4 regions of the Gordonia malaquae genome follow, and region 4 is predicted to be linked to each of the others. Evidence: riboswitches for the same ligand, from Rfam matches in the RefSeq annotation. Region 4 holds a riboswitch; each other region holds the start of a gene.
What was found. A riboswitch is a leader RNA that binds a small molecule or an ion and turns the genes downstream of it on or off. The one in region 4 is predicted to bind S-adenosylmethionine.
Positions count from the first base shown of each region.

Region 1: another riboswitch for S-adenosylmethionine. It lies ahead of WFK36_RS19115 (2OG-Fe(II) oxygenase); the one in region 4 lies ahead of WFK36_RS15355 (bifunctional o-acetylhomoserine/o-acetylserine sulfhydrylase).
Region 2: another riboswitch for S-adenosylmethionine. It lies ahead of WFK36_RS09130 (amino acid ABC transporter permease); the one in region 4 lies ahead of WFK36_RS15355 (bifunctional o-acetylhomoserine/o-acetylserine sulfhydrylase).
Region 3: another riboswitch for S-adenosylmethionine. It lies ahead of WFK36_RS00310 (aminotransferase class V-fold PLP-dependent enzyme); the one in region 4 lies ahead of WFK36_RS15355 (bifunctional o-acetylhomoserine/o-acetylserine sulfhydrylase).

Region 1 is NZ_JBBCUB010000006.1:85,809-92,883, forward strand. Features, by position in the region: gene WFK36_RS19095 (MFS transporter) at 1-454, opposite strand, end outside; gene WFK36_RS19100 (ArsR/SmtB family transcription factor) at 546-869, shown strand; gene WFK36_RS19105 (hypothetical protein) at 980-1,144, opposite strand; gene WFK36_RS19110 (nSTAND1 domain-containing NTPase) at 1,339-5,085, shown strand; SAM riboswitch class I at 5,211-5,302, shown strand; gene WFK36_RS19115 (2OG-Fe(II) oxygenase) at 5,458-6,282, shown strand; gene WFK36_RS19120 (tRNA-dependent cyclodipeptide synthase) at 6,282-6,968, shown strand; gene WFK36_RS19125 (MFS transporter) at 6,926-7,075, shown strand, end outside.
Region 2 is NZ_JBBCUB010000002.1:449,916-456,990, reverse strand. Features, by position in the region: gene WFK36_RS09155 (LLM class flavin-dependent oxidoreductase) at 1-413, opposite strand, end outside; gene WFK36_RS09150 (NtaA/DmoA family FMN-dependent monooxygenase) at 410-1,801, opposite strand; gene WFK36_RS09145 (LLM class flavin-dependent oxidoreductase) at 1,814-3,019, opposite strand; gene WFK36_RS09140 (transporter substrate-binding domain-containing protein) at 3,068-4,027, opposite strand; gene WFK36_RS09135 (amino acid ABC transporter ATP-binding protein) at 4,075-4,836, opposite strand; gene WFK36_RS09130 (amino acid ABC transporter permease) at 4,833-5,816, opposite strand; SAM riboswitch class IV at 5,834-5,950, opposite strand; gene ppc (phosphoenolpyruvate carboxylase) at 6,128-7,075, shown strand, end outside.
Region 3 is NZ_JBBCUB010000001.1:56,978-64,052, forward strand. Features, by position in the region: gene WFK36_RS00295 (TFIIB-type zinc ribbon-containing protein) at 1-92, opposite strand, end outside; gene WFK36_RS00300 (SPFH domain-containing protein) at 97-1,242, opposite strand; gene WFK36_RS00305 (hypothetical protein) at 1,272-2,063, opposite strand; SAM riboswitch class IV at 2,236-2,349, shown strand; gene WFK36_RS00310 (aminotransferase class V-fold PLP-dependent enzyme) at 2,365-3,594, shown strand; gene WFK36_RS00315 (MarR family winged helix-turn-helix transcriptional regulator) at 3,772-4,242, shown strand; gene WFK36_RS00320 (MDR family MFS transporter) at 4,239-5,927, shown strand; gene WFK36_RS00325 (inorganic diphosphatase) at 5,988-6,467, opposite strand; gene dacB (D-alanyl-D-alanine carboxypeptidase/D-alanyl-D-alanine endopeptidase) at 6,601-7,075, shown strand, end outside.
Region 4 is NZ_JBBCUB010000004.1:196,387-203,461, reverse strand. Features, by position in the region: gene WFK36_RS15385 (reverse transcriptase family protein) at 1-799, shown strand, start outside; gene WFK36_RS15380 (tRNA (cytidine(34)-2'-O)-methyltransferase) at 796-1,260, opposite strand; gene WFK36_RS15375 (hypothetical protein) at 1,652-1,810, shown strand; gene WFK36_RS15370 (bifunctional methylenetetrahydrofolate dehydrogenase/methenyltetrahydrofolate cyclohydrolase) at 1,847-2,710, shown strand; gene WFK36_RS15365 (DUF3017 domain-containing protein) at 2,710-3,030, shown strand; gene metX (homoserine O-acetyltransferase MetX) at 3,256-4,410, opposite strand; gene WFK36_RS15355 (bifunctional o-acetylhomoserine/o-acetylserine sulfhydrylase) at 4,436-5,737, opposite strand; SAM riboswitch class IV at 5,802-5,922, opposite strand; gene WFK36_RS15350 (PE-PPE domain-containing protein) at 6,326-7,075, shown strand, end outside.

The DNA of each region.
Region 1 (7,075 bases), on a different contig from region 4:
CGCCGCTGAGCATGCCGTTCCGGGCGCCGCCGTGCGGACGGACGTCGAGCAGTGCAGCGCCTGCGACAACCGTGATGGCTCCGATGGCGCCGCCGTGCAGGAAGCGCGCGACGATCAACTGCCATTCCGAGGTCGCGATCAAGAACAGTCCGAGGCCGCCCAGGATCGCGAGGAGCGCGGTGATCAGAACCGGCTTGCGCCCGACGGCATCCGAGATAGGTCCGACGGTGAGCGCCGAGCCGAGAGCGCCGATCGCGTAGACGGCGAACACGATGGTGATCGACACCGGGCTGAGGTGCCACTCCTGTTGGTAGATCGGGTACAGCGGCGACGGCAATCCGGAGACGCCGAGCGCGAGAGCCAGGAGTGCGAGGAGGAGGGCGAACGACCAACGCTGCGGATGAACCGTTGTCGACGGCGAAGGAACGCCCGTCCCGGTGACAGTGGCAGTCATGGCGACCTCCGAGTATGTTTGACGATTATCGAACGGTTCGAGACTATACGAGTGTTCGATGTTCATCAAACTAATTTCTGGGGAGTCGACAATGACGAGCAGTGACACCGCGACGGCCGAGCCGGTCGCCGATCTGCACGCCGTGCTGTCCGCTCTCGCCGACCCGGTGCGCTTGGAGATGGCGCGTCGCCTGCAGCATGTCGATTCGCTGTCGTGCTCGGAGCTCTACGACACGGTCACCAAGGCGACCGCGAGCCATCACTTCAAGATCCTTCGGGAGGCGGGAGTGCTGCAGCGCCGAGCCGCCGGGCAGAGTGCTCGATACTCCTTGCGGTCGGACGACGTCGAGGCTGCGTTCCCGGGACTGCTCACAGCAGTCCTGTCGGCCGCCGACGTCGATCGCGGCGCCGACTGACAGCGTCCACGACGCACTCGAACCAGAACGGCGTTCCCGACCCCGACTCTGGAGACGACGCTGCCGTCACCATCCCCCCGTTGGATGATGACGGCAGCGTCAGCGTCGGGTCAGCCCAGGCTCCCGTTGGGCCTCACCGAGTCTTGTGTCGATCCAGACGAGTGTCCGGCGTCTCCCTCCAGCGCCGGACCCGTCACCACCAGAATCACCAGCGCTATCGCCATCACGATTACGGCAGCGAGCTTGAGCAGTGAGAGCTGCAGGCTTCTGGTCATCGTGGTGGTCCTCAAGGCTGGTGTACGTGGCGTTCGGCGGTCGTCGACCGACACAGACGACACTAGGGCGCACTCGAGGCCCGTGGCGAACACTCGGCAATTCCTCCCGGTGTCGTGGCAGGTCAGGCCATGTTTTCATTTGTCCGGTCCGGACAAATGAGGGTCCTCGCGCGGTCTCCAACTAGGCTGAGCGAGTGACCTCGACGCAGTCAGACGCATTTGGTGCCGCGCTGCGCACGCTGTTCGCTCAAGCAGGCCGACCAACACTCGAAGCGGCCGCGAAGGCAGCATCGAAGAACGGTCCTTCCCTGTCCCGGCAACGGGTGAGCGATTGGCGGAACGGCCGCCACATCCCCCGCGACTACGCGGTCGTCGAGCCGTTGGTCGCGTGGTTGACTTTCCGGGCGATCGACGCCGGGGCGCGAGACGTGCTGCCGCTGCCCGCGTGGCGTGAACTCTGGGCGGCGGCGCAGAGCGGGTCCACGGTGCTGACGACTCCGCAGACTCCGACGAGCGCCCCGTTCCGCGGTCTCGCTCCGATGACTGAGGCAGACACGGACGTGTTCTTCGGCCGGACGTCGGTGGTGGCTGCGTTGGTCGAGCAGTTGGAGGCAGTCGCGTCGTCGGACGGTCCACGCATCGTGATCGTGACCGGTGTGTCCGGAGCGGGGAAGTCATCCGTTCTGCGAGCAGGACTCGCCGCAGCGCCGGAACCGTGGAACCGGCCGACCCGGCTGGCGATCGGAGACGACGGACTGCAGATCGATCGGGCCGAGCTCTCCGCGTTGGCGGTGATCGATCAATTCGAGGGGGTCTTCGCACTCGAGCAGTCGGTGCGCGACGACGTGATGGCCGCCGTGCAACGGTTGGCCACGAACACCACATTGATTCTCGGCATCCGCGCCGACTTCTTCGACGCTTGTCTCGACATCGGCTTCCTCGCGGAGGCGTGGCAGCACCGGTCGGTGATCATCGGCGAGATGACGTCGGCCCAACTCGACCAGGTGATCCGCGAACCGATCCGACTCGCAGGCGGACGTATCGACCCCGGTCTCGCCGAGCTTCTCGTGCGCGACTTGCACGACACCACCGAGACGGACGACCACGCAGGCCGACTGCCGTTGTTGGCGCACACCCTCGAGCGGCTGTGGGCCATGCGGTCGGGCACTTTGATCACGGTCGCCACCTATCGCAAACTGGGCGGCATCACCTCGGCCATCGCGGACACCGCGGAGGACGCGTGGACGACGATCGCGCCGCAGGATCACGACGCGGCCCGCGCGCTTCTCCTGTCGCTGGTGCAGTTCGGTCCACGGGGGGTGCCCTTGCGCGCGTGGGCCGATCTCGCCGACCTCCGGCGGCGCTTTCCGGACAGTGCCGATCGGATCGTCGACGTGTTCGCCGATGCGCGTCTGATCACCGCGGGCACCTCAGTGACGTTCATCCACGATGCGGTTCTCACAGCGTGGCCTCGCCTGGCCACGTGGGTCTCGGACGACGCGGACATGCTTCGCTGGAGTCAGCGACTGGCCGACGACGCCGCGAGGTGGGCAGACGACAACCGAGACGCCGACCTCCTGTATTCGGGAGGACGCCTCGTCGAATCCCTCGAGAACGTCGAGAGACTCGGCGAACTCCGGTTGGATGTGCTGCCGCCAAGCGGCCTCGACTTCATCGACGCGTCGGTCCGTCGTCGGCGTCGCCTCAAGAGTCTCCAGATCGGCGCGGTGGCGCTCATCGCGATCCTCGCGTTGGTCGCGGGCATCGCGGCCGTCACGGTCAACCGGCAGGCAGGCGACCTGGAGAAGCAGCGCAACTACGCGGAGCACAACGCGTTGCTGTCCGACATCGACGGGCTTGTGTCGTCCGACCCGTCGACGGCGGCGCGACTCGCCCTCGCCGCGGACCGCAGGTTCCCCGACGATCCGGCCATCCACGCCCTGCTCACCTCCGCGGCGTCAACGCCGCTCGCGGTCACCCTCGAAGGCCACAGCGCGCCCGTGTACGACGTCGCGTACTCACCGGACGGTTCACTGCTCGCATCGTCGAGCAACGACCGCAGCGTGCGGATCTGGCGACGTACGCCCGACGGTGCAGCGCCCTTCGTGCAGACCGCGGTGCTCGGCGGATTCGACAACTTCGCCACCTCGGTGACCTTCTCCCCGACGCTGCCGCTGCTCGCCGCATCGAGTGGAGACGGCGCGGTGAGACTGTGGAACGTCGCGGATCCGGCCGAGCCGCGCAAGGTCGCAGAACTGCGGGCGGGCAGTGGGACGTCGTACCTCACTCGGTTCAGCCCGGACGGCAGGTGGCTCGCCACCACGTCTGACGACGGGACCGTCGCGGTCTATCGCATCGCCGACGCGGTGTCGGCGCCTCGCGCGCCCATCGAGCTTGCGAGCCACAGCGGTCCGGTCCGTGCGGTCGCCTTCGACTCCACGAGCCGCCTCCTGGCCTCCGGAGGCGACGATCAGACGGTGCACCTGTGGCGGGTGACCGGCGACGACGTCGTCTCGGCGGGCGAACCGATACGCGGATTCCCGAGCATCACACACTCGATGGCGTTTCTGCCCGGACGCGACGTGCTCGCCGTGTCAGGGGACAGTCCGACGATGACCTTGTGGAACGTCGCCGATCCGGCGGCCCCTCGGATGGAGAACTCGGGGCTGTCGGGCGTGACCGCGGGCTCGTGGTCGATGGCCGCCGATCCGACGTCGCCTCTCATCGCTCTCGCTGGAGTCGACGGTGTGGTCCACGTGTGGAACGTCGCGTCGACGACGTCGCCGCCCATCGTATGGGACCTGCAACGGTCCGCCGCACGCGGTTCGATCCGCACATTCAGCGTCGGTTTCAACCCGCGCGGCGGTGAGCTCTCGGTCGGCCGGTCGGACGGCGGGATCGACGTATGGCGAATCCCGGCTCAGGCCGCCCCCGATCGGGCGGCGGTGGTCTCGGGTATCGCGCAGAGTCGAAGCGGTGACGTCGTCGCGACAGTGGGCAGCGACACGCGCCTCAACGTCTGGACTCGGCGCGACGCGATGTGGCGCATGCGCGGCTCCGTCGGCATCGAGCGGCGCGTCAACGACCGGCCGAGTGTCGCGATGAGCGACGACGGGAAGCTGGTCGCGACGGCCAACAACAACGGTGGATCGATCGAGCTGTGGGACATCAGTGAGCCGGACCGACCGCGGTTCGCTTCGCGGATACCGACCGACACGCGGTACACGGCCGTCATCGACTTCATCCCCGGCCGTCATGTGCTGGTCGGGGGATCATCCGACACGGAGATCGCGATGTGGGATGTGACCGATGCCGCCGCGCCGACGATGATCGGCGACCCGGTGGGCGGTCCGATCGACCTGATCACGGCCATCGCCGTCGATGCCGCCGGCACTCGTGTCGCGATCACCTCGGACGACCGGCACGTCTACGTGTACGACGTCGCAACGCGCGAACGACTGCGCACGATCGCGGTCGGCACCGCGGCGAGTGACGTCGTGTTCGATCCGATGGGTCAGTCGATCCTCGTTGCCGCGGACACCCTGACACAGTGGAGTCTCGACGACGGGTCTCTCCTGACGCGCATCGACGTCGACGATCCAGACCTCCTGTCGGTCATGGGAGGGGACACGCTCCTGATGGGGACCGGTGCGCGGAGCGTGGTGGCCTATCGGATCGGCGACGACGGCGGCCTATCCGACCGCAGGGTGGTGACCCCGGTGTTCGGTGGATCGCGGGCGCCGACTGCGCGGTGGCGGTTCCCGGCCGTCACCGCGGGAGCACCCGGGTTCTTCCTCACCGCCGGTGAGACCACGGGTCTGCTGTACGCCCAGTCGCTCGATCCCTCCGACGGGCGCGACTGGATCTGCGCCGTCACCGCGCCCCTGAACGCGCAGGAAGCGGACCGACATCGTGTCGCCGAGGGCGACGACGCCTGTTGATCCGCACGCCGAGGTGTCGTTCGGCCCGCCCTGATTAATTGGTCCTCACCTGCGGATCCGCGTCAGTTCACGCGTCGGTGCGATTGCCGCAATTGATTGTGCCGCTTACGTTCTGACCAGCACAGAATTCATCACGAGCGGCTGAGAGACTGGCTCTTTGACGCCGCAGCAACCGGTGGGACCACCCACTAGGTGCTAATGCCAGAGACGATGAACGATCTCGACGTCCCCGCAGGCCGGGGCTCGAGTCTGCATGGCCGTCACCTGTTCCGGTGCAGCCGCTCGTGATCGATGCATGTGCCGTCCGCACCACAACGCGGGCGACGACACACGATTCGAGTCCGGTCGCAGCCGGACAGGGGAGGGGCACAGATGACGACCACACTGAGCGCGCCGCACACCAGTGGCGCCGACGAGGAACACAACCGGGTGGCGACGACCACCGTCGCCGATTTCTCAGCAGATCACCTGCTGCGCCTGCTGAAGGGCGACGTCTACGCCGTCCGAGTGCGTGGACTCGTGTCAGGGGAGGCCCTCGCCGGACTCCGGGAACGCTTCGTCGGACGCGATGACCACGGGCCGCTCGCCACCGATCCGCAGTTCCGCCGTATCGGGCACGCTTTCTCTGAGGTCGCGCCGACCGATCAGGGCCAGTACTTCGCCGACGCGGCGACACATCGGAGCCATCTGCGGGAGATCGCCGCACCCTACCAGTACCCGTCGGACACGGTGCGAATCCTGCTCGATGAGGCGTGGCCGACAGGGACCACACTGCTCACCTCGGAGAGCCAGAAGTTCTTCGCAGGAGTGGCGCGGTACCAGCAGGCGGGTGTCGATCTGGAACCGCATACCGACAACATCGCGCGGAACCTGCCAGACGACGACCTGGGCATTCGACGACAGTTGTCGGTGAACGTCTACCTCGATGTTCCGGACGATGGGGGAGAGCTGGAGATCTGGGACGCCTACCCGACCGAGGACGACTATCGGGAGCTCTCGGGTGAGCGGGTGTGGGGCGTGGACCGCGACACCGTCGGCGATCCGGCACTGGTCGTCCGACCAGGAGTCGGGGAGGCGATCTTCATCGATCCGCGCCGCGTGCACGCGGTCGCGCCGTCTCACGATCGACCGAGGGTGACTGTCGGTCTGTTCGTCGGTGTCCGAGGCCAGGACCAGCCGTTGGCGGTGTGGAGCTGATGACACTCGCCATCACCGCGCCGGTCGGCTCGACGTCGCACAAGGCGGCGTTCGACCTGAAGGGCGTGCACTACGAGTACGAGGGTCGATCGACGATCCTGCTGGTCAGCGTCGGCGCCGACTACCACGAGGGCGAGAAGTTCGGCGCGACCGTCGATCTTCTGAACCGGAGCGGGTTCTCGCGGGTCACTGTCGCCGTCGCAGACACGCTCCAGCGTCACAACCTGGACGTTCCGCCCGGGGAGGCCTACCGGCTCTCGCGTCGCAGGGGCGACCAGTGGATCGCCCGGAACCGTCCCCTTCTCGATCTGCTGACCGCCGACGTCGACGTCCTGCGATGGGACACCGCGCTCAGCGATCCCGCGTATCCGCATGCCCTCGACGAGGTGCGCACCGCGTACGAGACGAACTCCGACTACGCGGCGGCGATCGATTCGACGATCGACCGATTCGTCTCACGTCGAGGGAACGACATCCCCGACGAGGAACGCATCCGGAACGGCTGCCGCACGTACCTCCTGGAGGAGGTGCCGATCATCCAACCGTTGTGGGCGGAACAGGGATACGACTTCGTGGTGTATCCGCAGCAGATCTCCACTGCGATGCAGGCGACACGTGACCTGTTCGTCGCTGAGGGGGCCGCGTGGCTGCCGCTTCGTTTCAAGAAGCGGAAGTCGGCGCGATGAGCATCACCGAGACCGGGGTGACAACGGGCAGACGGACTGCGGGCTTCGTCGGACTGGCCACGGCGTCGTTCCTCGGCTGTATCGATCTGACGATCGTGTCGACGGCA
Region 2 (7,075 bases), on a different contig from region 4:
AGACCGTTTTCTGTCCGTCCGTCGACGATCTCGCGAGCCGGAGGAGCCGTCGTCGCCAACACCTTCGGGGGCTTGCCGCCGGACCTGCCGAGTCCGAGGTCGATGCGGCCAGGGTGCAAGGCGTCGAGCAGGCCGAACTCCTCGACGGTCGACAAGGCGGTTCGGTGGCCGAGTTGCACCGCGGCGGTACCGATGCGGATGGTCGACGTCGCAGCGGCGGTCAGCGCCAAGACCACAGCGGGCGATGTCCCGGCGACCCCCGGATTCAGATGATGCTCGGCGAACCAGTATCTGCGGTAACCGAAGCGTTCCGCCTGCTGCGCCAGGTCGATCGTGTTGTGCAGGGCGTCGGCCGCCGTCGATCCGGTGGATATCGGCACGAGGTCGAGGACGGACAGGTCGGTGGTGGTCATGAGGCGGCCTCTCGGCTGGTGGTCGGTTCGGGACGCGTGAGGCCGAGGTGGTCTCGCAGTGTGGTGCCGTCGTAGTCGGTCCGATAGACGCCCCACTCCTGCAGGATCGGGATCACCTTGTCGACGAACGGGGTGAGGCCTCCCGGCGTGATGTGCGGGGCGAGGATGACGCCGTCCGCGGCGTCCGACTGGACGAGTTCGTTCAACTGGTGAGCGACGGTCTCCGGTGAGCCGACGAGTCCGCCGCGGTGGAAGGCCTTTGCGACGACCTCTCGAGCCGACAGCCCTTCTGCGGCTGCGATGGCCCGCCACTGTTCCGCGACCTCCGCGGCTTCGCGTCCGAGCATGCGGACGCTCGCGCGTCCCTTGGACACCGTGGACTCGCCTTCGACAGGGTCGAACGACGGGAACGACCCGTCGGCGTCGAAGTCGGGCAGTGCGACGTTCCAGAGCTGTTCGATGAACCGGGTCGCGGTGGCCGCAGACACCTGGGCGAGGCGAACCCTGGCGGCGGCGTCGGCGGCTTCCGCATCGGTGTCGCCGAGCACGAAAGTGACTGCGGGAAGAATCAGCAGTTCGTCACGACGGCGACTGTACTTGGCCAGCCGCCGCTTCACATCGGCGTAGAACCTCGTGCCGGTCTCGAGATCGCCGTGCCGAGAGAAGATCGCATCGGCTTGAGCCGCCGCGAACTCGCGGCCGGCGTCGGAGTCGCCTGCCTGGAAGACAACCGGTCGACCTTGCGGGGACCGCGGCACGTTGAATCGTCCTTCGATGTCGAAGAACCGGTCGTGGTAGGAATATGCGCCCGCGTCTGGGCGGCGCAGGAAGCGCCCTGCCGCCTTGTCGGCGATCACGTCGTCGTCCCGCCACGAGTCCCACAGGGTCTGCGCGGCGGACAGGAACGATTCGGCGCGACCGTACCGATCCTCTTCGGCGAGAAAGCCGCCGCGCCGGAAGTTCTCTCCGGTGAACTCGTCCCAGCTGGTGACGACGTTCCAGGCCGCTCGACCGGCGGAGAGATGGTCGAGGGAGGCGAATTGACGCGCCACCTCGTACGGTTCGTTGAACGTCGAGTTGATGGTGCCGGCGAGGCCGAGACGATCGGTGACGGCGGCTAGTGCGGACAGAATCGTGAACGTGTCGGGTCGTCCGACGACGTCGAGATCGTAGATCTGTCCGTTCTGCTCACGAAGGCGTAGGCCTTCGGCGAGGAACAAGAAGTCGAACTTGCCGCGCTCCGCCTCCTGCGCGAATGTGCGGAAACTGTCGAACTCGATGTGGCTGCCAGCCTCCGGGTCGCTCCACACGGTGGTGTTGTTGACCCCGGGGAAGTGCGCGGCGATGTGGATCTGCTTGACGGGTTCGGAGTGTGCTGTGGTGGACATGGAATCTCCTGTCTACGAATGTGCGGTCGCGTAGCGGTTGGTCGGGCGTGGCAACCCCAGCAGTCCACGCAAGGTCGACGACTTCGGGTACTCGGACCGGAACGCTCCGCGCCGCTGAAGTTCGGGGACCAGACCGTCGACGATCCGATCCAGATCGGTCGGGAGCGTCCCGGGCCGTAGCCGGAATCCGCTGAGCCCTGCCGACTGACGCTCGATCAGCAGGTCGGCGAGACCGGCCGCCGTGCCGACGAACACCGGAGCGTCGCTGCGGAACGCCGCTCCCGCGGCATCGTCGAGCCGAGCGACGCGCTCGTGCGCATCGTGGTCGGTGTCGTCGAGGAAGACGACGAGGTCAGCGAACACATGGATCGTCTCGCCGTTGCGGCCCGCTGCCGCCGCGGCGGCGTGGATCGTCGCGACACTGTCGGCGGCGTCTTCCTGGGTGCTCGGAGTGATCAGCCCGATGTCCGCGGACTCGCCGATGAGCTCCAGGCCACGGGGCAGATGTGCGAGAGCTGTGACGGGCGGTTGCCCCTGCGGTGGGCGTGGGGTGATCGACGGTCCTTTCACCGAGAAGTTCGCACCCGCGAAGTCGACGTAGTGGAGCTTGTGTCGGTCGATGAATCGGCCGGTCGCGACGTCGCGGATCTCGGCGTCGTCCTCCCAACTATCCCAGAGACGACGGACGACCTCGACGTAGTCGGCGGCCTCCTCGAACAGCGCCGACTCTGCGGTGTCGAACTCGTCGGTGCCGACATCGTCGATGCGAAGGTGGGGTAACTGCCGTCGACCCACGTTGGCGTTCGCCTGCGGCGCCGCAGCGACCTGGACTCGCAGCCCGGCTCGGCCGCTGCTCACGTAGTCGAGTGTGGCGACTGCCTTGGACAGGTGGAACGGTTCGGTGTGGGTGACGACAGCTGTCGGAACGAACCCGATCGAGGTCGTGGCCGGGGCGACACGGGCCGCGATCTCGACAGCGTCCAACCGTCCGCGCACCCGGTCGGTGCGTTCGTCGGGTGAGAAGGGGTCATCGGACTGGACGGCCAGGGCGTCTTCGACGGTGACGAAGTCGAGCAGTCCCCGTTCGGCGGTTCTGGCGAGGTCGATCCAATAGGCGGCGTCGAACAGGTCGTCCGGCCGGGCCTGCGACTCGCGCCATGCGGCGGGATGCCAGCCCGCGCCGTCGAGGGCGACGGCGAGATGCAAGTGATCAGTCATGGTGGTGGGGCTCCTCGTTGTGCGCGCGTACGTCAGAACGTCGACGCGTCAGAAAGTCGTGGCGGGATTGAGTTCGGAGCGCTCGATCTTGTTGCCCGGGACATTCCACTTGTCGAAGATCTTCTGGTAGTCGCCGGTTGTGATGAGTTGGTTCACGGCGTCCACGATTGCGGGCGCGATGGGCGATCCCTTGGACGCGATGAAGCCCACTGGCGACTTGTAGATCTCACCGAGGTACCGCGTGTGGGGGATCCTCGACTCCGCGTACTGCAGGGCCAGCGACGGCCCGAAGTAGAGGTCGAGCTTGCCGTTCTGCAGTCCGAGGGTGATCGGTGCGGAGTCGGTGAAGTACTGGACGGTCCAGTCGGGCTTGCCGATCTTCTTGCAGGCGTCGGCGTTCTGTTCGAGCAGAGTCTGGAACGACGATCCCGGGGCGGTGCCGATCCGGTATCCGCAGGCGTCGCTGATCTGCGTGAACTTGTCCTGTGTCACCTTCTCGGCGCCGAGGAACCCTTGTCCGTCGGTGACGAAGGTCGCGAAGTCGACGACTTTCTCCCGGTCCTTCGTCACACTGAAATTGGCCTGGCCCACTTGGTATCGGCCGTTCTGGATGCCGGGCAGGATCGACGGGAACGTTCCGTACTGGTAGTCCGCCGTGAGGCCGAGCACCTTTGCGACGGCGTCGGTGAGGTCGCGGTGGAGCCCGACCGGCTCGCCGTCGACCTCTCCGCCGATAGGCAGGGAGGCGAGTCCTGGAGTCTTGATGGTGCCTATCGTGAGCTTGCCCGATGACCGGACGTCGGCCGGCAGCTTCGAGGCGATGGCATCGACCTTCGCGATGCCGGACACGACGTCTTGCGTGGGCACGGCGGGTGCGTCGCCGCCGGCGTCGGTGCTGGGATCGTCGGATGAACCGCAGGCGGTCAGGGCGAGTGATGCGGCCGCGAGAAGGGCTGCAGTCGCCGATGCGAAGCGGACCGAGCGGCGTCGGGAACGTGAAATGGGCATGGTGGAGCCTTTCGCGGAAGGGTGAATCGGGGGAGACGGGGTGGGGTTCAGAGAACGGCCGACACGAACGACCGGGTGCGTTCGTTGACCGGTGCGAGGAGCACGTCGTCGGGCGGTCCGGATTCGACGATCCTGCCGTCCTCGAGGAACACGACGGTGTCGGCGACCTCTCGGGCGAAGCCCAGCTCGTGAGTGACGATCAGCATCGTCATGCCATCGGCGGCGAGGTCGCGGATCACCGACAACACCTCTCCGACGAGTTCGGGGTCGAGCGCGCTGGTCGGTTCGTCGAACAGCATCAGGTTCGGACGCTGCGCCAGAGCCCGGGCGATGGCGACGCGCTGCTGTTGGCCGCCCGACAGTTGGCGCGGGTACGAGTCTTCGCGCCCGGCGAGTCCGACTCGCTCGAGAAGCTCTGAAGCATGGCGCAGGGCGTCGCGCCGGGACCCGCCTGCGGCGACAGGGCCCTCGATGATGTTCTGGGCAACGGTCCGGTGTCCGAACAGGTTGAACTGCTGGAAGACCATTCCAATCCGAGCGCGCTGCGCCGCGATCTCGCGAGACGGGCGTTCGCGGAGGCGTCCGCCGACGTGCCGATATCCGATGATGTCGCCGTCGACCTCAACGAATCCCGCGTCGGGCTTCTCGATGTGATTCACGGTGCGGAGCAGTGTCGACTTGCCCGATCCCGACGGACCGAGGAGCACGGTGACTTCGCCCTCGTTCACGTCGAGGTCGACGCCTCGCAACGCCGGGTGTGCCCCGAATGACTTGGTGAGTCCACGCACGCGGACCAGCGGGCGGCTCATGCCTTGCCTCCAGCTGTGCGGCGCTGAAGTGGCCCGAACAGTGGCAGGTTGTCGCGGAACGTCTGAGCGAACGACGACGGCTGCTGTCGACGGCGGCCCCGGTTGTAGTGGCGTTCGACGAAGTACTGGCCGATCGACAGGATGGTCGTGAGGATGATGTACCAGACCGTCGCCACCAGGAGCAGCGGGATGACGAGGTAATTCTGCTGGTAGATGAGCTGTGTCGAGTACAGGAGATCCTCGACCGCGATCACGCTCACGATGGACGTGGCCTTCAGCAGTCCGATCAACAGGTTTCCGGTCGACGGAACGATGGCCGGCATGGCCTGCGGCAGCACGATCCGCCAGAAGATCCGGACCCGGCTCAGGCCGATCGACTGCGCCGCTTCGGTCTGGCCCTCGTCGACCGACAGCAGTCCGCCGCGAACGATCTCGGCGGAGAAGGCTGCGACGTCGAGTGTCAGAGCGATGAACGCCGCGACCACCCCGGTGATGAGCGTGGCGGTGTCGAATGTGACAAAACTCGGGCCGAATGGGACGCCGATGGAGAGTTGGGGGAACAGCGACGCCAATTGGAACCAGAACAACAGCTGGACGAGGGGCGGGACAGACCTGATCAACCAGACGTACCCGAAGCTGATCGACGACAGTACCGGGCTCGATGAGAGTCGCATCGCCGCCAGGAGGACGCCGAGCGCGAAGCCGACGACCATGGTGGCGGCCGTCAGCCACAGAGTGAGCCACAGGCCGTTGAGCACAGACGAACTCGTGAAGTAGTCGCCGACGACGTCCCACTGGAACCTGTCGTTGGTGACGAGGGTGTGCACGAGCATCGCGGTCAGTACCAGCACGATGCCGGTGCCGACCCATTGCCACGGATGGCGTGCGCCGACTACCGGAGCGGCGAGGAGTTCGTCGTCGCCCGGACGGCTCACGGGGCCGACCGATCCGGGAGACGACGGGGATATGACAGCAGTCACGGGGGAGTCCTTACTGAGTTTTGCGCTTACCGAGGCGCAGGGAGCGCACGGTCGGGTTCTCACCTGGAGCACCCCGCCGCACAGTGGAGGGTTGCCGGCCAGCAAGCCAGGGCTTGTCGCTGACGCTCGTAACCGGATACGACCGTAAGCCGACAGCGGACGAAGACGGAGACTAAGGCGCACGCTGCGTCGAATAGCTGCCGGATCGTCAGGCGCAGAGGTACATTCGCCGTGCTCTCCATCCCGTGCCGCCGAGCTCGTGCTGAGCGAGCCTGCGAGTCGAAGTGCGCCATCGCGCGTAGGTTGAGGACATGACACCCGAGCGGCATCACGATTCCGAAGCGATCGCGCGGGCGATCGCAACGCCGATGGTCGACCGGATTCGCGTCGACGACACCGGTAGGTCGGCGACTGAACCACTGCGTGACGACATCCGCTTCCTCGGCGGACTGCTCGGCGAAGTGATCCGATCCCAGGCCGGCGACGATGTGTTCGACCTGGTCGAGGACTCACGGCGGGATGCCTTCGGCATCCGATATCAGGACGTGTCCCGCGACGACCTGGCGGAGCGGTATATCGGAAGAGACGTGTCGGAACTGATGCCGGTGATCCGCGCGTTCACCAACTTCGCACTGCTGGCCAACCTCGCCGAAGACCTGCACCGTGAACGACGGCGACGGATTCATCTGATCGCCGGGGACCCGCCGCAGGCGTCGTCGCTCGGGGCGACGTTCGCTCGACTGGCCGACGCCGGCCTGGACGACGAGCGGGTGCATCGGTTGATCGCCGACGCCAATGTGGTCCCTGTGATCACTGCCCATCCCACTGAGACCCGCCGCAAGAGCGTGTTCGATGCTCAGAACCGCATCAACGAACTCATGCGAGTCCGCGGGCGGACCGAGTTGACCGCAGATGAGGAGTCGGCGGTCACTCGGGAGATCTCCCGCCACATCCTGATGCTGTGGCAGACGGCGCTCATCAGGATGCGACGCCTGACGATCAGCGACGAGATCACCACTGGCCTCCGTTACTACGGCGCCTCGTTCTTCGACGTGATCCCGGCGTTGAACAACGACGTCAGAGAGTCGCTTCAAGCGGCCTTTCCGACTGCCGGCCTCGACACGTCGATCATCACCATGGGCTCGTGGATCGGTGGAGACCGCGACGGCAATCCGTTCGTCACCGGCGACATCGTGACCGAGGCGACGTCGGCGGCCGCAGCCACCGCGATGCGGCATCACCTCGACGAGCTCACCGCC
Region 3 (7,075 bases), on a different contig from region 4:
GGCGGTGCGGGCGCAGGCGCGGCGGCCCTCGGGATCGGCGGTAGCGCGCCAGAGGGCCCGCCGGTCGGCGGGATGGGTGGCGGTTGGGTCATCGGGTCACTGCCCGGGCGCAGGGGGTGCGGGCGGAGCCTGCGGCGGCAGGGGCGGAGGCCCGGCCGGGGCGAACAGCGGTGCGAGTGACGGAACTTGGCCCGCCTGCGTCCAGCCGGCCATGCCCTGGGACCAGACGAGTGTGGTCGGCGTGAGTGAGCCGCGCAATTGGTCGATCGTGAACGGGCCTGCAGCGGTGCCGTTCTGATCCACGTGGAACGTCTGCGCCGACGGAACGGGTGGCGGCCCGGCAGGCGCCTGCTGTTGCTGCTGATTGAACTGGTTGGCGAACTGCCCGGCCATCGCCATCCCGACGCCCATGCCCATCATGTCGCCCGCGGTGCCTCCGCCGGGATTCTGGGCGGCGGCGAGCATGGCGTCGCCCGCACGACCCTGCTGGAAGCGATTCATGTCGCCGACGTTGTTGAGGAAGCCGCGTTCTTCGACACCTCGGGCGACACCGCGGGTCATCGCGGCGGTGATCTCGTCGGGCAGCGAGATGTTCATCGTCACCGACTCGATGGCCAGTCCGTACTCGTCGTCGACTCGGGTCTGCACGTACTCGCGGAGCTTGTCGCTGAGTTCCACCTGCTTGCCCTGCAGATCGATCGCTCCGACTCCGGTCTCGAGGATCATGTCCGAGAACGCTGTGGAGATGACGCGACGCAGCAGTTCGGCGATCTCGTCGGCGTTCACCTGGCTGTCGGCGCCGATCACTTCGCGGAGGAAGATCGCCGGGTCGGCGATGCGGATGACGCACAGTCCGTTGGCGCGGACCTGGACCATGCCGAAGTCGGGATCGCGCAACGTGATCGGGTTGGGCGTGCCCCAGCGCAGGTCGGTGACCGGCCTGCGGTTGATGAAGTACACCTCGCTGCGGAACGGGCTGTTGAACCCGTGCTTCCACCCCTGGATCGTGCTCATGATCGGCAGGTTCTCGGAAGTCAGCTCGTAGTGGCCCGGCTCGAAGGTGTCCGCGAGCTGCCCGCGGTACACGAACACCGCCTGCTGGCCCTCGCGCACGATCAGCTGAGCGCCGTTCTTGATCTCGTTGTTGTAGCGCGGGAAGCGCCACGCGAGGGTGGAACGCGAGTCGTCGACCCATTCGATGATGTCGACGAGTTCGCCACGCATCTTGTCGATGATGCCCATGTGAAGTCTCCGTTCGCAGATGGTGCAGGTCAGACCGCGCGGGCGGCGGTGATCTTCTCTTTGTTGACGAGTTCGGGAAGCAGTTCGGACGCCTCCGTGCTGAGCGTGTCCGCAGAGTGCGCAAAATCGACGCCGACCACGCGGACACAGTGTGTGTCGTCGACCCGGGTGGTCGCACCGCGGCGCGATGCCTTGGCATGCGACGAGCTGTTATCGACGTCCTGCGACCACGTGCCCAATTGCAGGGACTCGTCGCGCGGGCACGTCCCGGATCGGGCGATGAGCGCGTGGATCGGTACGCCTCGGCCGCCGCTGGCGAGCGACTTTCCGTCGGAGTCGATCTGGGCCGGGGAGCGGGTCTCGGAGTCGGGGACGATCATCGTCACGTCCTTGTCCTCGATGGTGCCGGTGGTGAGCGTCCACCCCTCCGGGACTTCGACGGTGAGGGCGATGCTGTCGTTGAGCATCGCGGTCTCGGTGTGCGGGCCGGATTCTGCCTCGGACTTCCATGGCTGCCAGATGAGTACGCCGACCCCGACGCCGATCACCGCGACCAGCGCGGTGAGGCCGACGATCAGCCCGGTCCGCGACTTCTTCGGAAGCGGCGGGTACCCGAACGGGTTGGGCGGGCCGAACTGAGCCTGCGGGCCGAACGGCGCTTGGCCGAACTGCGGGGGCTGCTGCCCGTACCGGGGAGGTGCGTATCGGGGAGGCGTGTATTGATGGGGCGCCTGCGCCGCCGGACCGCCGAAGCCCGGCCGTGCGTGCGGGTCCGCCGGGCTGCCCGGATGGCCGAAGCGCGGGTCCTGCGGATACGTCACGGGTTCGGGCCTTCCATCGCGGTCGGGCGATGCCCGAAGTGTCTGCTGACGACTCTATCTGTCGACTGGGGCGGGGAGGAGTCGGCGACGAGTGAACGAATGACCCGGAAGTTGAAACCACCGCGCGCCAAACCCTCGTCTGCACCCACGAGGCCGCGGATAGTGGTCGGCAGGTCACGAGTATCAGCGACAAGCCCCGGCTAGCTGGTCGGCAACCCTCCTCCGCGGTGGGGTGCTCCGGGTGACGACCTGGCCGCGCGCAAGGAGTGCGCGGCAAGCGCGATTTCAAGGAGTCTTCACCATGACCGCTGTTCTCGACGCGCCCGTGTGCCGTCCTTCCTCTGTTCTCGCTCTGGCCCCGGTGGTGGGCGCCGATGTCACGGTGCCCGCTACCGGACACTCCGGGGGCGTCGCGTACGCCAATCTCGACTACGCGGCGTCTGCTCCCGCGTTGACCGCAGTCGCGGATCGACTCGCGGGTGCGCTCGCGGAGTACGCGAGCGTGCACCGCGGTGCAGGTCACCTGTCGCAGGTCACGACGGCCCGCTACGAACAGGCCAGAGAAACGGTCAGGACGTTTGTCGGCGGTCGTGCGGACGACACCGTCGTGTTCACCCGCAACACCACCGACTCGATCAACCTCGCCGCATCGATCGTGCCGGGCGACGTGGTCGTCCTCGACATCGAGCATCACGCCAACCTGCTGCCGTGGACGCGAACCGGTCGGGCCCGCATCGTCGAATCGCAGTCGACGATCGACGCCACGCTCGCCGCTCTCGAGGACGAGCTCGCCTCGGCGCCCGCTGCGCTCCTCGCCGTCACCGCTGCGTCGAACGTGACCGGCGAGGTGCTCCCGCTCGCGCGCCTCGCAGGTTTGGCTCATCGCCACGGGGCCAGAATTCTCGTCGACGCAGCTCAGCTGGTGGCGCACCGCGGGGTGTCGATCGCGAGCTTCGGCATCGACTACCTGGTGTTCTCCGGCCACAAGGTGTACGCGCCGTTCGGCGCGGGAGTGCTCGTCGGTCGTCCGGATTGGCTCGACAGCGCACCTCCCTACCTCGCAGGCGGGGGAGCGAGCGCCGACGTCTCGATCGACGACGTCGCATGGCATGCCGGGGCCGCTCGGCACGAGGCCGGTTCGCCGAACGTGCTCGGCGCCGTCTCCATCGCCGCGGCGGCCGACGAACTGCGCCGAGTCGGCTTCGAGAACATCGGGGCTCACGACGACGTGCTGATCCGCCGCCTCGACGCGGGTCTCGCAGCGCTCCCGCACGTGCGTCCGCTCCGCGCGTTCGACGACGGCCTCGACAGGGTCGCCATCGCGAGTTTCACTGTCGTCGGCCACACGCCTCGTGCTGTGGCCGAGCATTTGAGCAGTCGCGGCATCGGCGTTCGTGACGGCAAGTTCTGCGCGCACCCGCTCCTGGCCAAGCTGGGTCATCCGGACGGCGCCGTCCGCGCCAGCTTCGGTGTGGGCACCACGTCCGACGACGTCGATCGCCTTCTCAACGCTCTGGCGGAACTGGCCTGACTTTCTCCAAACGCGACCCTCTCCGCTCACTGAGCGGGGAGGGTCGCGTCGTGTGCCGGGCGAGTTGGCGGCGTTCAGGTGGTTCGGTGGCTTTCCGGCGGTTGCATGCCGATAGTTCTAGGCGCATGCTGGTGGACCTGAACTTAGTTGCACAACGCAAGTAATTGGAGTCGAACCATGCCCGCGCCCGAACGCATCGACGAGGTGTTCCTCGCGCTGGGACGATTCATCAGACTCCGCGACCGGGGCATCCACACGTCCTTTCGCTCACCGGAAGGCGAAGTCGAGACAGCGGCCTACCGTGGGCTGTTCGTCCTCAAACACGGCCCCATGCGCGCGAGTGAGCTCGCCGCGGCGATGGCCGCCGACCCGTCCACCACCAGCCGGCATGTCGCCAAGCTCGTCTCCGAAGGATTCGTTCGGCGAGAACCGGATCCCGCAGACGGCCGCGCGTTCCGCTTGATCCTCACCGACGAAGGTCACGTCAGAGTCCGCGAACTCGGCGCACGTCGTCGCCAGGTGGTCGGCGAGATGGTGGCCGACTGGTCCGACGAAGAGTTCGACACCTTCTCAGCTCTGCTGACCCGATTCGTCGACGCGGTGGAAGACCGCATCGATCCCTGTAGTGAGAAAGGAGACGCCCGATGACCTCCGCAGCTTCGGCCGACTTCCCCGGAAAGGGTCTGACACACCGTCAGATCCTCACGGTGATGGCCGGCCTGATGATCGGCATGTTCCTGGCCGCGCTCGACCAGACGATCGTGTCGACGGCCATTCGCACCATTGCCGACGACCTCAACGGTTACGACATGCAGGCGTGGGTCACCACTGCCTATCTCGTGACGTCGACCGTCGTGACGCCGCTGTACGGCAAGGTGTCCGACATCTACGGACGCAAGCCGTTCTTCCTGGTGGCCATCACGATCTTCGTGATCGGCTCCCTCGCGTGCAGCATGGCGACGTCGATGTACGAGCTCGCCGGCTTCCGCGCACTGCAGGGTCTCGGAGCCGGAGGTCTGTTCACGTTGGCGCTCACCACGATCGCCGACATCGTTCCGCCGCTGGAACGAGCCAAGTACCAGGGCTACTTCCTCGCAGTCTTCGGCACCTCGAGCGTCCTGGGACCGGTGCTCGGCGGCCTGTTCGCCGGAGCCGATTCGATCCTCGGTGTGTCCGGGTGGCGCTGGGTGTTCCTGGTGAACGTGCCGATCGGCCTCATCGCACTCGTCGTCGTCTACAAGGTCCTGAACTACCCGCAGCAGAAGCTCGTCGGACACCGCACCGACTACTGGGGTGCGGCGACCGTCGCCGTGGCCGTCACTCCGCTCCTGATCGTGGCCGAGCAGGGCCGCACATGGGGATGGACGTCGACCAACTCGATGATCTGCTACGCCATCGGCCTCATCGGCATCGCGCTGTTCGTGCTCGTCGAATCCCGGATGGGTGACGAGGCGATCATCCCGCTGCGCGTGTTCAAGAACCGAGTGTTCACGCAGGGCGTCTTCATCTCATTGGTGGTCGGCGCCGTGATGTTCGGCGGCATCTCCATGCTGCCGCAGTACTTCCAGGTGCTTCGCGGTTCGAGCCCGATGATGGCCGGTCTGCAGATGCTGCCGATGGTCCTCGGCATGATGAGCGCCTCGATCCTGTCGGGCCAGCTGATCTCCCGGAGCGGGCACTACAAGAAGTTCCCGATCATCGGCTCGATCCTGATCACCACGATGGCGTTCCTCCTGCACTACCTCAGCACCGAGACACCGCTGTACCTGGTGATGCTCGCGGCGTTCGGCCTCGGCTTCGGCCTCGGCAACCTGATGCAGCCGATGATGCTCGCGATGCAGAACATCCTGCCGATGCGCGACGTCGGCATGGCGACCGGCACGGCGACGTTCTTCCGTCAGATCGGTGGAACGCTCGGCGTGGCGGTGTTCTTCTCGCTGCTGTTCTCGACGATGGGAACCAACATCTCCGACGAGATGCGTGCCGCCGCCGGAACCCCGGAGTTTCAGCAGGCGATGGTCGAAGCCGCGCAGAGCGACGACCCCGACGTGGCGGCATTCGGCAAGGGCCTCATCGCGTCCGCCAAGAACCCGGAAGCCGGCGGAGGCGACAGCGATGGGCTGATGAAGGACACGACGATCATCGAACGGCTGCCTCACGGCATCTCGCACCCGATCAAGCAGGGTTTTGCGGACTCGATGGACAAGGTGTTCCTGTCGGTGTCGATTCTGTCGCTTCTCGCGATCATCGGCACCATCACCTGGACTGAAGTGCCTCTTCGCGGTGGCCCGAAGAAGGAATCCGAACCCGCAGAGGTTCCGGCTGCCGAGTGAGAAGAAAGACGCCGCGAACCTCAGAGGTTCGCGGCGTCTTGGTGTATCTCGGGAGGAGTGTCAGCCCTGGTAGCGGGCGACAGCGGCCTCGGCGACCTTGATCGCCTCGTCCTTGCCGACCCAACCGCCCGGGGTGACGGACTTACCGGGCTCGAGGTCCTTGTAGCGCTCGAAGAAGTGGGCGATGGCCTTGAGTTCGAACTCGTTGACGTCCCCGACGTCCTGGATGTGGTCCCAGCGCGGGTCGCTTGCGGGCACCGCGAGCAGCTTGTCGTCGCCGCCGGCCTCATCGGTCATCGTGTACATCGCGACGATGCGCGCCTTGACGATGACGCCGGGGTACACCGACTCGGGGAGCAGGACCATCGCGTCGAGCGGGTCGCCGTCCTCGCCGAGGGTGTGGTCGATGTAGCCGTAGTCGGCCGGGTAGCCCATCGACGTGTACAGGTAGCGGTCCAGGTAGACCTTGCCCGTCTCGTGATCGACTTCGTACTTGTTGCGTGCGCCCTTGGGGATCTCGACGGTGACCTCGAACTCCATGCGTTCACTCCTTCATCTCGTGTGTGGGACCCTGCATCAAAGCGTGTGGGCCCAGCGCCGGTGGAAAACACGTGCGACGGCCTCCAACGATACTGTTAGTTCCGTCCCCTGTATTTCCCAGACCGGAGGTTCCGTGGCTTCGCGCATCCCGCCGACCGTGATCCCGCCGACGGGCGAGCCCACTCGGAAGTCCCGAAAAGGCTTGCGCATCACGCTGATCCTGCTGCTCGTCGCACTGCTCGCAGGCGGCGGAACGGCGGGCTGGTGGTTCTACACGCAGCGACCGGACCCCGTGCCGGACGGAACCCCCGCGCAGCCGGCCGGGGTCACCGTCGACCAGGTGATCACAGCCGTGTCCGGGACTGCACCCGCACCGACGGCAGCCGGTGTCCGCGCGGTGCTGTCGAAGCCGTCGCGGGCCGATGCACTCGGTGAGTTCACCGGGCAGGTCACCGACCCGCTGACCGGCAAGGTGCTGTGGAGTCGTGACGCCGACGAAGCGCGGACCCCCGCGTCGAATGCGAAGATCCTCACCGCGGCGGCGGTCCTGATGACGCTTCCCCATGATAAGCGGATCACCACGAACGTCGTCCTCGGCGACGACGGCC
Region 4 (7,075 bases):
ACTCGCGGCGGCGCAGCGTCGCATCCTCGACGACGTCCTCGTCTCCGTTCCGCCGCACCCGGCGGCCCACGGATTCGTCCGCGGGCGTTCGGCTGTCTCGTTCTCCGGTCCGCATTCGCTGCACGACACGGTGGTCCGGATCGATCTGAAGCACTGCTTCGAGCATGCGAACTACCGACGAGTGAAAGCGGTGTTCACGGCGATCGGATACACGCCGGGCGTATGCGAGTATCTCGCCGCGCTCTGCACGACCACCTGCTCGATCGATGACGCTGCACAGCTGGACTCGTTCCATGCCGCATTGCTGCGGGAACGTCACCTGCCCCAAGGCGCGCCGACCTCGCCTGCGCTGCTGAACCTGATCCTGCGGCGCATGGACATCCGCATCGCGGGCTTCGCCGAGAAGAACAGACTCACGTACACGCGGTACGGCGACGATCTGGCGCTCTCCGGCGACGACATCGACCCGAAGCTGGTGACATGGGTGGTCTCGTCGATCGTGCACGACGAAGGCTTCCGCGTGCATCCCGACAAGCTCCGCGTGATGGGCGATCACCAACGCCAACAGTTGGCCGGACTCGTCGTCAACGCGGGCCCGCGTGCGCGGCGCGCCGACTTCGACGCACTGAAGGCGTTGCTGCACAACGCTGTCCGCGACGGCGGCGAATCGCAGAATCGAGACGGGCGAGGAGACTTCCGGGGATACGTCTACGGCCGGATCGGGTGGGTGTCGACCGGCTCGCCAAGCCGGAGGCGCAAGCTCATGGCGCTCGCCGCACAGGTCGACTGGTCGGTCTAAACGGCGCCGTCGAACCCGTTCTGCCGCCACGCCTCGTAGAGGGCGACGCTCGTTGCGTTCGCGAGATTCATCGAGCGGCGTCCCGCGAGCATGGGGATCCGCAACCGCTCGGTGACATGCGGGTCGCCCAGGACCTCGTCGGGCAGCCCGGTCGGCTCGGGGCCGAACAGGAGGACGTCCCCGGAACGGTAGTCGACGTCGGTGTGGAACTTCGACGCATGCGCCGTGTACGCGAACACCCGCTCGGGCTGGAGGACGTCCCATGCGGCGTCGAGGTTCTTGTGAACGGTCACGTTCGCCATCTCGTGGTAGTCGAGGCCCGCTCGCTTGACCTGCGTGTCCGTCATCGTGAAGCCCAGCGGCTCGATCAGATGCAGCTCACACCCCGTGTTGGCCGCGATCCGGATCGCGTTGCCCGTATTCGGGGGGATGCAGGGCTGGAAGTACACGATGCGGAACACGCAGGTCAGTCTATGCGTCGCAGTCCGACGTTCCCGCGGCAGTTCTCGTTCCCGCTCCTCGACGGGACGAAGAGCGGGAACTGGAAGTGCCGCGGGAACTGGGAGAGTTCGCAATGCGGGTTGACGCAGGGCGAACGAGTGTGCGACGATGATTTGTCCGCAACACGCAGGCGTTGACCCTCTCACGGTCCGCCGACACAGTTGCGAATCTCCCGAGGATCTCAGGGTCTGGGTTCGCGCGCCGATAAAGGGCGCCGACGAACCGACGAGTCCTCTGTTTCGACTTCGATCGACACGCGGGAAGAGCTGCTCCATCTGCGAGCGAGTGACCCACGACATTTGCGCGCAGCGATTTGTTCGCTGCCAATCACCCATGCCAGGAGGCATAACCATGCGTACCAACACCATTGACATGACCAGCATCAACACCAACCCGAACGACCTGGATCCGGCGCAGACCGTCTGGTTCCAGATCGACGACGCCACAGGCTTCTACGTGACCGTCGAGGAGTTCCTCGCCGTCGCGCGGTCGCAGATGGCAGCCGCCTGACCCGTCGAATCGCCGTCAGTGGAACAATGGATCACTGTGACGGCGATTCGACTGGACGGCAAGCTCACCCGAGACGAGATCTTCACTGACCTGAAGGCGCGAGTGGACACACTCCGCGCTGCGGGCATCACGCCCGGACTGGGCACGGTGCTGGTCGGCGACGATCCCGGCTCGCAGTCGTATGTGAAGGGCAAGCACTCCGACTGCGCGAAGGTCGGCATCTCGTCGATCCGCAAGGATCTGCCGGCCGACATCACGCAGGAGCAGCTCAATGCGGCCATCGACGAACTGAACGCCGACCCCGCGTGCACCGGGTACATCGTCCAGCTGCCGCTGCCCAAGCATCTCGACGAGAACGCCGCCCTCGAGCGCATCGCGCCGGAGAAGGACGCGGACGGTCTCCACCCGATCAACCTCGGTCGCCTCGTCCTCGGCAAGGAGTCGACGCTCCCGTGCACCCCGCGCGGCGTCATCCACCTCCTGCGTCGCTACGACATCCCGCTCGACGGCGCGCACGTGACGGTCGTCGGCCGTGGCGTGACGATCGGACGGCCGATCGGCCTGCTGCTGACCCGTCGCAGCGAGAACGCGACCGTCACGCTGTGCCACACCGGCACGAAGGACCTCGCCGCCGAGACACGGCGCGCCGACATCATCGTCGCGGCCGCAGGCGTTGCACACCTCATCACCGCCGACATGGTCAAGCCCGGTGCAGCCGTCGTCGACGTGGGCGTCAGCCGCACCGACGCCGGGCTGCAGGGCGACGTGGCGCCTGACGTCTGGGACGTCGCGGGTGCAGTGTCCCCGAACCCGGGTGGCGTCGGGCCGCTGACCCGCGCCTTCCTGCTCGCCAACGTCGTAGAGCGTGCCGAACAGCAGTTGGCGGCCGCGGAAGCCTGATGTCCGACCGCGACGAGCGCGTCGACGCGATCCGCAAGGCACGACGCATCCACCAGGTGATCGCGAACATCCCGTTCTACGTGGTGCTCGCGATCGTCGTGGTGGCCGCGATCCTCGTGCTGATGGACCGTTGGCGACGCGGCGCGTTCGTCTTCGGATCGGCGCTTCTCGTCGGCGCCACGTTCCGCGCGATCCTGCCGACCGTCCGGATCGGACTGCTGCAGGTCCGCAGTCGCCCGTTCGACGTCGCCGCCATGGCGGCCCTCGGCGCCGCAGTCCTGTGGCTCGCCACCTCGATCGACTCCCTCGGAACTGCCTGACTGGGCTCGGCGCGCTTCGACTCGGCTCGTCGCTGCGCTCCTCCCCGGCTCAACGAGCAGTGGTGGAGTTCCGCTCGGGAGCTTTCCCCTGCTCCTTGAGCGAGCGAAGCGAGTCGAAAGGTCGGCGCGTCGGCACGCTTCGACTCGGTTCTTCGCGGCGCTCCTCCCCGGCTCAACGAGCACGAAGGGCAACGGCTCGACGAGCAGGGGACGAGCGGAAAGAACTCAGCGGCGCTGGGCGCGGGCGAGAGCGACGGTGTCGCGAAGGAGGACGCCGATGGGTTCCTTCTCGGTGAGAAAGCCGTCGTGGCCCGCGTTGGAATGGACCACGCGGAGTCCACCGACACAGTTTCCGAGCTCGGCCGCCAGTTCTTCCTGCTGGTACAGCGGGTACAGACGATCGGAGTCGATGCCGCCGACGACGGTGGGCACCGTGCAGGCGTTGAGCGCGGCCTTGATGCCACCGCGGCCACGCCCGACGTCGTGGTTGTTCAGTACCTCCGACAGCGCGACGTAGCTGCCCGGATCAAACCGGGCCTTCAACTTCTCCGACTGATACTCGAGGTAACTGGCGACCGCGTAGCGGCCGCCCGTCAGCGGGTCCTCGTCGCCCTGCGGGAGATTCTCGAACCGTTCGTCGAGTTCCCGGTCGCTGCGGTACGACAGATGCGCGACCCGGCGGGCGACGCCCATGCCTGTCGTCGGGGCACGGTCGGTGCCGTAGTAGTCGCCGCCCTGCCAGTCCGCGTCGCCCTTGATGGCCGCGATCTGGGTTGTCTGGGTGCCGATCTGATCGGCTGATGCGCGTGCGCCGACGGCGAGAATGAGCGCGGCGTCGACCTTGTCGTCGTGCGTGACGGTCCACTCGAGGGCACGGGCGCCGCCCATGGATCCGCCCGCGACGACGGCGAACCGGGTGATCCCGACAGCGCTGAATGCGATGTTCTCGGCGCGGACCAGGTCGCGGACCGTCAGCAGCGGGAAGCGGGAGCCCCACGCCTGGCCGTCGGGCGCGACGGAACCCGGACCGGTGGAGCCGTAGCATCCGCCGATCGCGTTCGGGGCGACGACGCACCATTCGTCGGTGTCGATCGCGCAGCCCGGCCCGATCAGCCCGTCCCACCAGCCCGTCATCGAGAACCGGGCGTCGGCGGGACCGGTGACATGCGAGTTGCCGGTGAGGGCGTGCAGAGCCAGCACTATGTTGTCACCGGCCGCGTTGGGCGTGCCCCACTTCTGGAATGTGACCGTGACATCAGCGAGCCCGGCCCCCGAATCGAGGGTCAGGTCGCCGATGCGCACGGCGACGTCCGACCCGTCTGGGCGGGAAGCCCAGTCGGAGTCGAAAGCCGTGGCGGCCGGGTCGACGATCACCGACACCGGGCGCCCTCCACATTCACTGAAATCACTTGGCGGCCTTGAACCCTTCAGTCAGGTCGGCGAGGATGTCGTCGATTCCCTCGATGCCGACGGCGAGACGGACCAGGCCCGGCGTGACGCCTGCGGCGAGCTGCTCCTCGGGAGACAGCTGGCTGTGGGTGGTCGACGCGGGGTGGATCACGAGCGACCGGACGTCGCCGATGTTGGCGACATGGCTGTGCAGGGTCAATGCGTTCACGAACGCCTTGCCTGCATCCACGCCGCCGGCGATCTCGAAGCCGATCACGGCGCCGGCGCCCTTGGGGAGGAGTTCCTGTGCGCGCTCGTAGTACGGCGACGACGGCAGGCCCGCGTACGAGACCGAGGTGACCTGGTCGTGAGCCTCGAGGAACTCGGCGACCTTCTGAGCGTTGGACACGTGACGCTCCACGCGGAGGCTCAGGGTCTCGATGCCCTGGGCCAGGAGGAAGGCGTTGAACGGCGCGATGGCCGAACCGGTGTCGCGGAGCAGCTGAATGCGCGCCTTGAGGGCGTACGCGGGGGCGCCGAGGTCGGCGATCACAACACCGCCGTAGCTGTGGTCGGGTGTGGTGAAGCCGGGGAACAGGTCCACGCCGTCACGCTGCACGCGCCAGTCGAACTTGCCGCCGTCGATGATGACGCCGCCGATGGCGCTGCCGTGTCCGCCGATGTACTTGGTGGCCGAGTGGACGACGATGTCGGCGCCGTGCTCGATCGGGTTCAGCAGGTACGGGGTGGCGACGGTGTTGTCGACGATCAGCGGCAGGCCGTTGTCGTGCGCGACGCCTGCGACACCCGCGATGTCGAGGACCTGGTTGTGCGGGTTCGAGATGGTCTCGGCGAACACGGCGCGCGTGTTCGGCTTGATGGCGGCCTTCCACGACTCCAGATCGTCGGGGTCCTCGACGAACGAGACCTCGATGCCGAACTTGGGCAGCGTGTAGTGGAACAGGTTGTACGTGCCGCCGTAGATGCGGGGGCTCGAGACGACGTGGCCGCCGTTCTCGACGATGTTCTGGATCGCGTAGGTCGTCGCGGCCTGGCCCGACGAGACGAGGAGCGCGGCGACGCCTCCACCGAGGGCGGCGAGGCGCTGCTCGACGGCGTCCTGGGTCGGGTTCATGATGCGCGTGTAGATGTTGCCGGGCTCGGCCAGCGCGAAGAGATTCGCGGCGTGGTCGGTGTTGTTGAAGACGTACGACGTCGTCTGGTAAATCGGCAACGCCCGGGCGTTCGTGGTCGAGTCGACCACCTGACCGGCGTGGATCTGGTTGGTCTCGAAGCTCCAGCTTGTGGCGTCAGACATGGGACGTCATTCACTTTCTCGTGGTCGGCCGGGCCGTGGCCCGCTCTTGTGGGTCCGACCGTCGGACCCGCGCTTGCCGCGGGCGAACACGAAGTCCGCCGCGACCAGGTCATCACCCGGAGCACCCCACCGCGGAGGAGGGTTGCCGATCAGCGAGCCGGGGCTTGTCGCTGATGCTCATGACCTGTTGCACAGGATATATCACCGACCATCAGGGGCGGGTACAGCCGCAACCCATCGGAGCAAAAGTCTTCCGCTCGGCGACCGGCCTGTGTTATCGGGCATTTGCGAGCCGCTCGATCGGGCTCAGGCTTCGGCCCGACGGGGTGTTCACGGTCACGGCGAGTGCATTTCTGTGCCACGGGGACGTGTGGGTGACGCACCTCATACCCACCCTCGCGGAAGGGCGTTTCCGTCGAACGATTCGACATTTACCAAGGTAAGGCAACCCTTTCTTTCGGCTCGCTGGAAAACGCGATGCAACGAACTCGTGACGGGCGGATGTCGCCGGGTGTCGGTCCCGGCAACTCTGTGCCAGGAGTGAATTCTCGCTGAGCGGAATCCTCCGAGCTACCTGAGAATCTCCTGGTGACCAAGACGCGCTCCCTCCCTCTCCTTCTCCTGTCGTTCACCGCAGCTGTCGCCGTTGCGCCGCTCGGAACCGGAACGGCGTCCGCCGACACCTGTGGCAATGGAGCTGCCATCGTCGTCGCCGGAACGAACGCGCCGCGCAACGGGCACGGCATTCCGACCGGTGGCGTCACCGGTGTCGGCGCCAGGTACCTCGACAGCGGCTACAAGGTTCAGTACGTCGACTATCCGACGTCGCTGTGGCCACTCGGACCCATCAGCTACGACGATGACGTCGCGCTCGGCAAGGCGGCCACGCAGTCGGCGATCGCTTCGTATCAGCAGCGCTGTCCGGGCAAGCCGGTCGTCGTGTCGGGCTACTCGCAGGGCGCCCGCGTCGCAGGCGACGTTCTGTCCGATGTGGCGAACGACCGCCAGAAGGGTGCACGGATCTCGCGTGCAGGCCTGTCGGGCGAGCTGTACTCCGATCCCCGCCGGGTCGGCCGTCCGAACAGCACCGGCGTCGAGAACGCGCTCATCGGATTCATTCCGGGGCTGACGATGTCGGGACCGCGTGACGGCGGATTCGGCGACATCCCGGTCAAGCAGGTCTGCACCGAGGGCGATGGAATCTGCGACGTCCCCGATCCGCTGTTCGATCCGGTGGGCGCCGCCGACTCGTTCCTCGGCTACTTCCTCAAGCACGGCTACTACCCGGGCCGGATGAACCACGACCCGACCGACAAGGCCAAGTGGGGCGGCCTGAAG